Linked DNA regions of Proteiniborus sp. DW1. The protein of the gene in region 2 interacts with the protein of the main gene of each other region in a pairwise test. Links are inferred from orthologs where the notes say so. Each region holds a gene or a part of one and is shown on either strand. Other genes may lie near its edges.

Region 1 (3,221 bases), on a different replicon or contig from region 2:
AATCCATAGTAGTAGGTCTTTCTTGTAATCTAGCTATTTTTACCTTATGCCATGGAGAGAGGCTTTCATAATTCTCTTTTTTTATTTTTTCAAGCTTTTTTGTTAATATATCTATTTCATGAGATAGGTTTACATCATACTCCTGAGAAAATTTCTTTAATTCTATAATTTTATTTTCAAGCTCTATAATTGGCCTTTCAAAGTCTAGATTATCGTTCATCAATCTCACCACCTGATGAATGAATATTTAAAATCTGATATAATGTAGCCTTCATATCTTTTCTAGGAACGATTTTATCTATAAAACCTTTTTCTAATAAAAACTCTGCTCTTTGAAAGCCTTCTGGTAGCTTTTGCTTAATAGTTTGTTCAATAACCCTAGGGCCAGCAAATGCAATTAATGCCTCAGGCTCAGCAATGATTATATCTCCTAACATTGCAAAGCTAGCAGTTACTCCTCCTGTTGTGGGATTTGTTAAGACAGAAATATATAGTAGCCCTTCATCTGATAATCTTCCTAGGGCAGCTGAAGTTTTAACCATTTGCATAAGAGATAGTATGCCTTCCTGCATCCTTGCACCTCCAGATGCAGAAACTATAATAACTGGTAATCTCTTTTCAATTGCCTTTTCTATGGCTCTCGTAATCTTTTCTCCAACTACAGATCCCATGCTTCCCATCATGAAGTTAGGATCCATAACACATATCACACAGTCTTCATCCATTATTTTTCCTTCACCAGTAATAACAGCTTCTTTTTCTCCTGTCTTTTTTATTGCCGTATTTACTTTTTCATTATATTCAGGAAAATCTAGTGGATTAACTGTTTTCATGTATATATCATATTCTATAAATGTATTATTATCTATAAGCTCATTTATTCTCTCTCTTGCACTAACTCTAACCTGTTTACTTTGCCTATTAGTATCTATGTTATTCTTTAAATCCTCTAATTTATAAAGTGCTTTTTCATTATTATCATTCTTGTATAGTGTTATAGTTGCATATTTCTTTTTTTGAAAGAGATCTTTAATCACTGACATCTCTCCTCTCTGCTATGACTCATCATTAAATATTTCTCTTTCTATAAACGAAGTATCTATTTTATTAGCTATAAATCTTTTATTATTTATTATTTTCTTTTGAAACTCAATATTTGTCTCTATTCCTGTAATTGTCATTTCGTCTAAGGCTCTTCTCATTCTGCTAATGGCCTCATCTCTGTCCTTTCCCCATACAATTAATTTTCCTATCATGGAATCATAAGTAGGGGGAATTGGATAGCCACTATAGACATGACTATCCAACCTAACACAGTATCCTCCAGGTGGAAAGAATCCTTCTATCTGACCTGGAGAGGGTCTGAAATTTGCTTTAGGATCTTCTGCATTTATTCTACATTCAATTGCATGCCCATTTATATTAATTTGATCCTGAGTAATATCTAGCCTTTCTCCATATCCTATTTTTATCTGCTCCTTTATCAGGTCTACTCCAGTAATAAGCTCCGTCACAGGATGCTCCACCTGTATTCTTGTGTTCATCTCTAGAAAGTAAAAGTTATTGTATTTGTCTAATAAAAATTCTATGGTTCCTGCGTTTTCGTAGTTTACAGCTTTAGCAGCTTTTATTGCTGCTTCTCCCATCTTGTTTCTTAAGTCATAGTCCATTACCACACATGGGGCCTCTTCTAGTACCTTTTGATTTCTTCTTTGAAGGGAACAGTCTCTTTCCCCAAGATGAACTACATTACCATAAGAGTCTCCTAGAATTTGAAATTCAATATGCCTAGGCTCTTCAATGAATTTTTCTACATACATAGCATCATCATTAAAGGCAGCTAAAGCCTCTGATTTTGCCATGTTAAATTTGTCTACAAACACATCCTCATTTTGAACAAGTCTCATTCCTCTTCCACCACCACCGCTGGCGGCCTTAACCATAACTGGAAACCCTATTTCCTTAGCTATAAATAATGCTTCCAGTGGGTCGTTTGTAGCACTTTCTGAGCCTGGAACTACAGGCACCCCTGCATCTATCATGGTCTTTCTGGCTTGAGATTTGTTCCCCATTTTTTCTATATGCTCTTTTCTAGGACCAATGAATTTAATACCATTAGCTTCACAGGCGTCTACTAGGTCTGGATTTTCTGAAAGAAACCCATATCCAGGATGTATGGCTTCAGATTTTGTAACTAGTGCTGCACTTATAATATTATCTATATTTAAATAGCTTTTCTTTGATGGTGCAGGTCCTATACATATTGCCTCATCTGCCATATGAACATGGACAGAATCTTTATCTATTTCAGAATATATTGCCACAGTCCTTATGCCCATTTCTTTACATGTTCTAATAATTCTAACTGCAATCTCACCTCTATTGGCAATGAGTATTTTTCTAAACATATTAGGACCTCCTTATCCTTATTAAAGGCTGTCCATACTCTACTATATCTTCATTGTTTACTAATATCTCAATAATTTCTCCTGAAGTTTCGCATTCTATTTCATTCATTATTTTCATAGCTTCAATAATGCATAAAGTTTGACCTTGCTCCACTTTGTCTCCAACCTTTACAAAGGGCTCTGATTCAGGGCTAGGACTGCTATAAAAAGTGCCTACAATAGGAGATTTTACGTTGTAGATGCTATCATCTTGATTAAAACTCTTACCATTTTCTTTATTGTCAGAGCTGTCGCTCTTTAACTCCATAGAATTTTCTAAGTCACTATTTTTTTCTATGCTAGCCATATCCTTATTGTCTTTACTTATCTTTTTGCTAACTCTTCCTTCACCTTTTGTTATCATGATTCTTATGTCGCTTTTTTCTATTTCAACCTTTTCTATATTTGTCTTGTCTATAGCTACAATCAAGTCTTTGATATCTTTTATATCCACCAGTATCCCACTCCTTATTTTAATATCGGCTATTAGTACCTAGTACTATTATTTAATATTATAACATAATCTTAGTATGTAATGCAATTATTAAACTATAAAATCATTTAGCGAAAATCTTCTACTTAGTATCAGATAAACAGAAAATAAAAAACCTCTTATATATAAGAGGCTCTTTATAATCCATTATATTAATCTCTCATTTTCATTATCTGAACCAATTCTTTTGTTTTTTCTAAGGAGATTTCTCCAAATGGAGACTTGTTCTCTCTTACTGCCGTTCCAAAATGATAGTCTCTTGCATTGGTTTTTTCCATAAT
Region 2 (3,318 bases):
CTCTCTCATAGGCTGATATTCCTGTTGTTGTCTCAATAGCATCAATTGATACAGTGAATGCAGTCTGATGTGAATCTGTATTTCGTTCCACCATTGATAGAATATTTAATTCTTCTAATCGCTCTCTTATAATAGGTAAGCATATAAGCCCTCTACCGTATTTTGCCATAAAATTGATAGCTTCTGGTGTTACCTTTTCTGCAGCCATTAAAAGATCTCCCTCATTTTCCCTATCTTCGTCGTCTACTACGACTATCATCTTACCTAGCCTTATATCTTCTATTGCTTCCTCTATTGTATCAAACATATTCATTCTCATCCCCCATTTTCTTTATGCAAACCCATGTTCAGTTAAAAATTTAAGATCTATTCCTTTATTAACTACTACCTGCTCTTTTGCTTCAATAAGCTTTTCAATATATTTACCTATCATGTCACATTCTAAGTTGACCTTATCTCCAATCTTCTTGCTTAATAGAGTAGTCATATCCTTAGTGTGAGGAATGATAGAAACTTTAAATGCAAAATCATCTACATATGCTACAGTAAGACTTACTCCGTCTATTGCAATTGAACCTTTTGGCACAATATATTTTAATATTTCAGGAGAAGTTGCAACTGTAATCCATACTGCATTATCTTCCTGTTGAAAATTTTCAATGGTCCCCATTCCATCAATATGCCCACTAACAATATGTCCACCTAAGCTATCCCCTAACCTTAAGGCTCTTTCAAGATTAACTTCATCTCCAGGTAAGAAATGCCCCAAATTACTCCTCCTTATTGTTTCTGCCATTACGTCTACACTAAACCTGTTGCTGTCAAAAGAGGTTACAGTGAGACATACTCCATTAGTGCATATGCTGTCTCCTAGCTTTATCCCTTTTAGAACTTTTCTTGCTTTGATTGTTATTCTTGAGGATTTTGTAGATTTCACCACAGATTCAACTATTCCAATCTCTTCTACCAATCCTGTAAACATTTTTTTAACCCTCCTTTCTAATGTATGCTTCTATCATTATGTCTTGCCCAAAACGGTGAATATCCATATTTTCAAGGTTTATTGCGTCTTTCATATGTGCTTTTCCCAGCCCACCAACTGGAGTTTTTGCAGTATTTCCTCCAATAATTTTCGGAGCAATAAATGCATTTATCTTATCAACTATTCCTTCCTCTAAGGCACTATAATTAAGTTGGCTTCCCCCTTCTAATAAAATGCTATCAATCTTTCTCTCTCCTAGCTCCTTCATAAGAAAAGTCAAGTCAACTCCTCCATTTTTGGAAGGCACTATAATGACTTCAGCCCCCTTTTCTTTAAGCATCTTTACCTTTCCCTTATCAGCTTTACTAGAAACTGCTATGATAGTCACTGCATTTGATTCAAGGTTTAATACCTTTGCTTCAAGGGGAATTCTTCCACTGCTGTCTACAATTATTCTTATGGGGTCACAGCCTTTTCTATCATCTAATCTAGTTGTCAAATATGGGTCATCTGCAAGCACTGTACCTATGCCAACCATAATTCCAGATACCCTATGCCTTAATTCATGAACATATTTCCTAGAAAGCTCTCCAGTAATCCACTTAGATTCATTTGTATAGGTAGCAATTTTACCATCAAGGGTCATTGCAGTTTTCATTATTACGAAGGGTTTCTTTGTAGTTATATATTTAAGAAATATTTCATTTAATCTTTTCACTTCATCCTCAAGAACTCCTACAATCACTTCTATACCAGCTTCCTCTAAAATTTGGATACCTTTTCCGGCTACTATAGGATTAGGGTCCTTTAGCCCTATAACTACTTTCTTTATTCCTTTCTCAACGATTGCTTTAGCACAAGGCGGAGTTTTTCCATAATGAGAGCAAGGTTCTAAAGTAACATACATAGTTGCACCTTTAACATCCTCAGTAGCGTTAAAAAACGCATTAATCTCTGCATGATGATGACCATAAGCCTTATGATAGCCTTCACCAATAATTCTACCTTCTTTTACTATAACTGCTCCTACCAATGGATTTGGATTTGTATACCCTATTCCTCTCTTTGCCAGTTCTAATGCTCTTTTCATGTATTCCATATTAAGACATCACTCCAGTATTGGATAATCAAAAAACCCTGAGATAAATCCCAGGGTATAAAGCCTCTAAAAATTGTCTTGATTATAAGTATTATGATAAAACATAAGCTTATAGCTCAAATTACTTAAAAGTATCTTCTCCCATCCAGACTATACTGTCGGCTTCGGAATTTCACCGAATCAACCTTACGGCTCGCGGGCTATACCGCCGGTAGGGAATTACACCCTGCCCTGAAGATTTATTTATTCAGTTTTTACATGTTAAACTTTAACACAATAATATAAATATGTCAATAAATCAAACTTAAATAGTTCCATCTCTTTGCAGATTCACATAACAAATAGAACTTTAAGCTTTAATTAACCTTGTAGGTACGCTTCCACCACTTTGATACTGCTCATTTTATGTGGCTTCTCAGAAAAATCATTTTTCTTTTCCTTTCTGTCAGCACAGGCCTCTGAACAACTGTTACAGCTTTTATTGCAATTTTCGCTCATAATCTTAGCTCCTTTATTTTAGATTGTTATTTAACTACATGAAACAAATGATTTTACAAAAAACAAGTCACTACTCCAACATCGAATAAAATTTTACAGGCATCCATTTCCATAATACAGGCTAAAACCTTGTTCGCTGCTCTGGTCTTTTGATATCCATGTGTTTCACTAATATTTTGATAGTTATTTACCTAAAGAATATAATTTTAAGGATACAGTTCACAAGATACTAAAAGCAGGAACTAGGCTATACTAAAGGAGAATGGATAACTTTATCTAAATCCATCTTTATATTAAATTAAGGCTAAGATTAGTAATGGGACAAGATTAAGAAAATCCCACCCCAACTATTGACAAAAAGCCACAAAAACCCGCTTCCTATAAAGCAGGTAGGGTTTGTCATTCAATATCAAGGGCAGTCTTCCAATCAGTTTCCTTAAAACCTACCAGCACAAAGTCATCACCAATAAGGATAGGACGCTTTACAAGCATACCGTCTGATGCCAATAGATTATACTGTTCATCCTCACTCATAGTAGGAAGCTTATCCTTCAGCTTCAGTTCTCTATATAGCTGTCCGCTAGTATTGAAGAACTTCTTCAATGCCAAGCCACTTGTTTTATGCCAACTCTTCAACTCTTCTATTGAAGGATTGTTTTCTTTGATATGCCTTTCTTCAAAGGCAACTTCATTTGCCTTCAACCATTTCTTAGCCTTCTGACAGGTGGTACATTTCGGA

What was found.
Region 1: the proteins of ribD (region 2) and DW1_RS13020 interact in binary tests that used the Escherichia coli proteins (3 or more experiments, as listed by UniProt). The link is inferred for Proteiniborus sp. DW1 from one-to-one orthologs.

What each region holds. Positions count from the first base shown.
Region 1 is NZ_FMDO01000054.1:9,261-12,481, forward strand. What follows is about bases 233-3,117. They hold DW1_RS13020 (acetyl-CoA carboxylase biotin carboxylase subunit), read right to left. Parts: upstream 2,409-3,117; coding sequence 1,056-2,408; downstream 233-1,055. Other genes in these bases: accD (acetyl-CoA carboxylase, carboxyltransferase subunit beta), read right to left, coding at 233-1,037; accB (acetyl-CoA carboxylase biotin carboxyl carrier protein), read right to left, coding at 2,410-2,901; DW1_RS13030 (copper homeostasis protein CutC), read right to left, coding at 3,093-3,117. Outside these bases: DW1_RS13010 (acetyl-CoA carboxylase carboxyltransferase subunit alpha), read right to left, coding at 1-220; more of accD, read right to left, coding at 210-232; more of DW1_RS13030, read right to left, coding at 3,118-3,221. UniProt on the Escherichia coli protein: This protein is a component of the acetyl coenzyme A carboxylase complex; first, biotin carboxylase catalyzes the carboxylation of the carrier protein and then the transcarboxylase transfers the carboxyl group to form malonyl-CoA.
Region 2 is NZ_FMDO01000056.1:71,841-75,158, forward strand. The notes cover bases 30-3,011. They hold ribD (bifunctional diaminohydroxyphosphoribosylaminopyrimidine deaminase/5-amino-6-(5-phosphoribosylamino)uracil reductase RibD), read right to left. Parts: upstream 2,073-3,011; coding sequence 987-2,072; downstream 30-986. Other genes in these bases: DW1_RS13795 (bifunctional 3,4-dihydroxy-2-butanone-4-phosphate synthase/GTP cyclohydrolase II), read right to left, coding at 30-313; DW1_RS13800 (riboflavin synthase), read right to left, coding at 332-982; DW1_RS13810 (arsenate reductase family protein), read right to left, coding at 2,979-3,011. Outside these bases: more of DW1_RS13795, read right to left, coding at 1-29; more of DW1_RS13810, read right to left, coding at 3,012-3,318. UniProt on the Escherichia coli protein: Converts 2,5-diamino-6-(ribosylamino)-4(3h)-pyrimidinone 5'-phosphate into 5-amino-6-(ribosylamino)-2,4(1h,3h)-pyrimidinedione 5'-phosphate.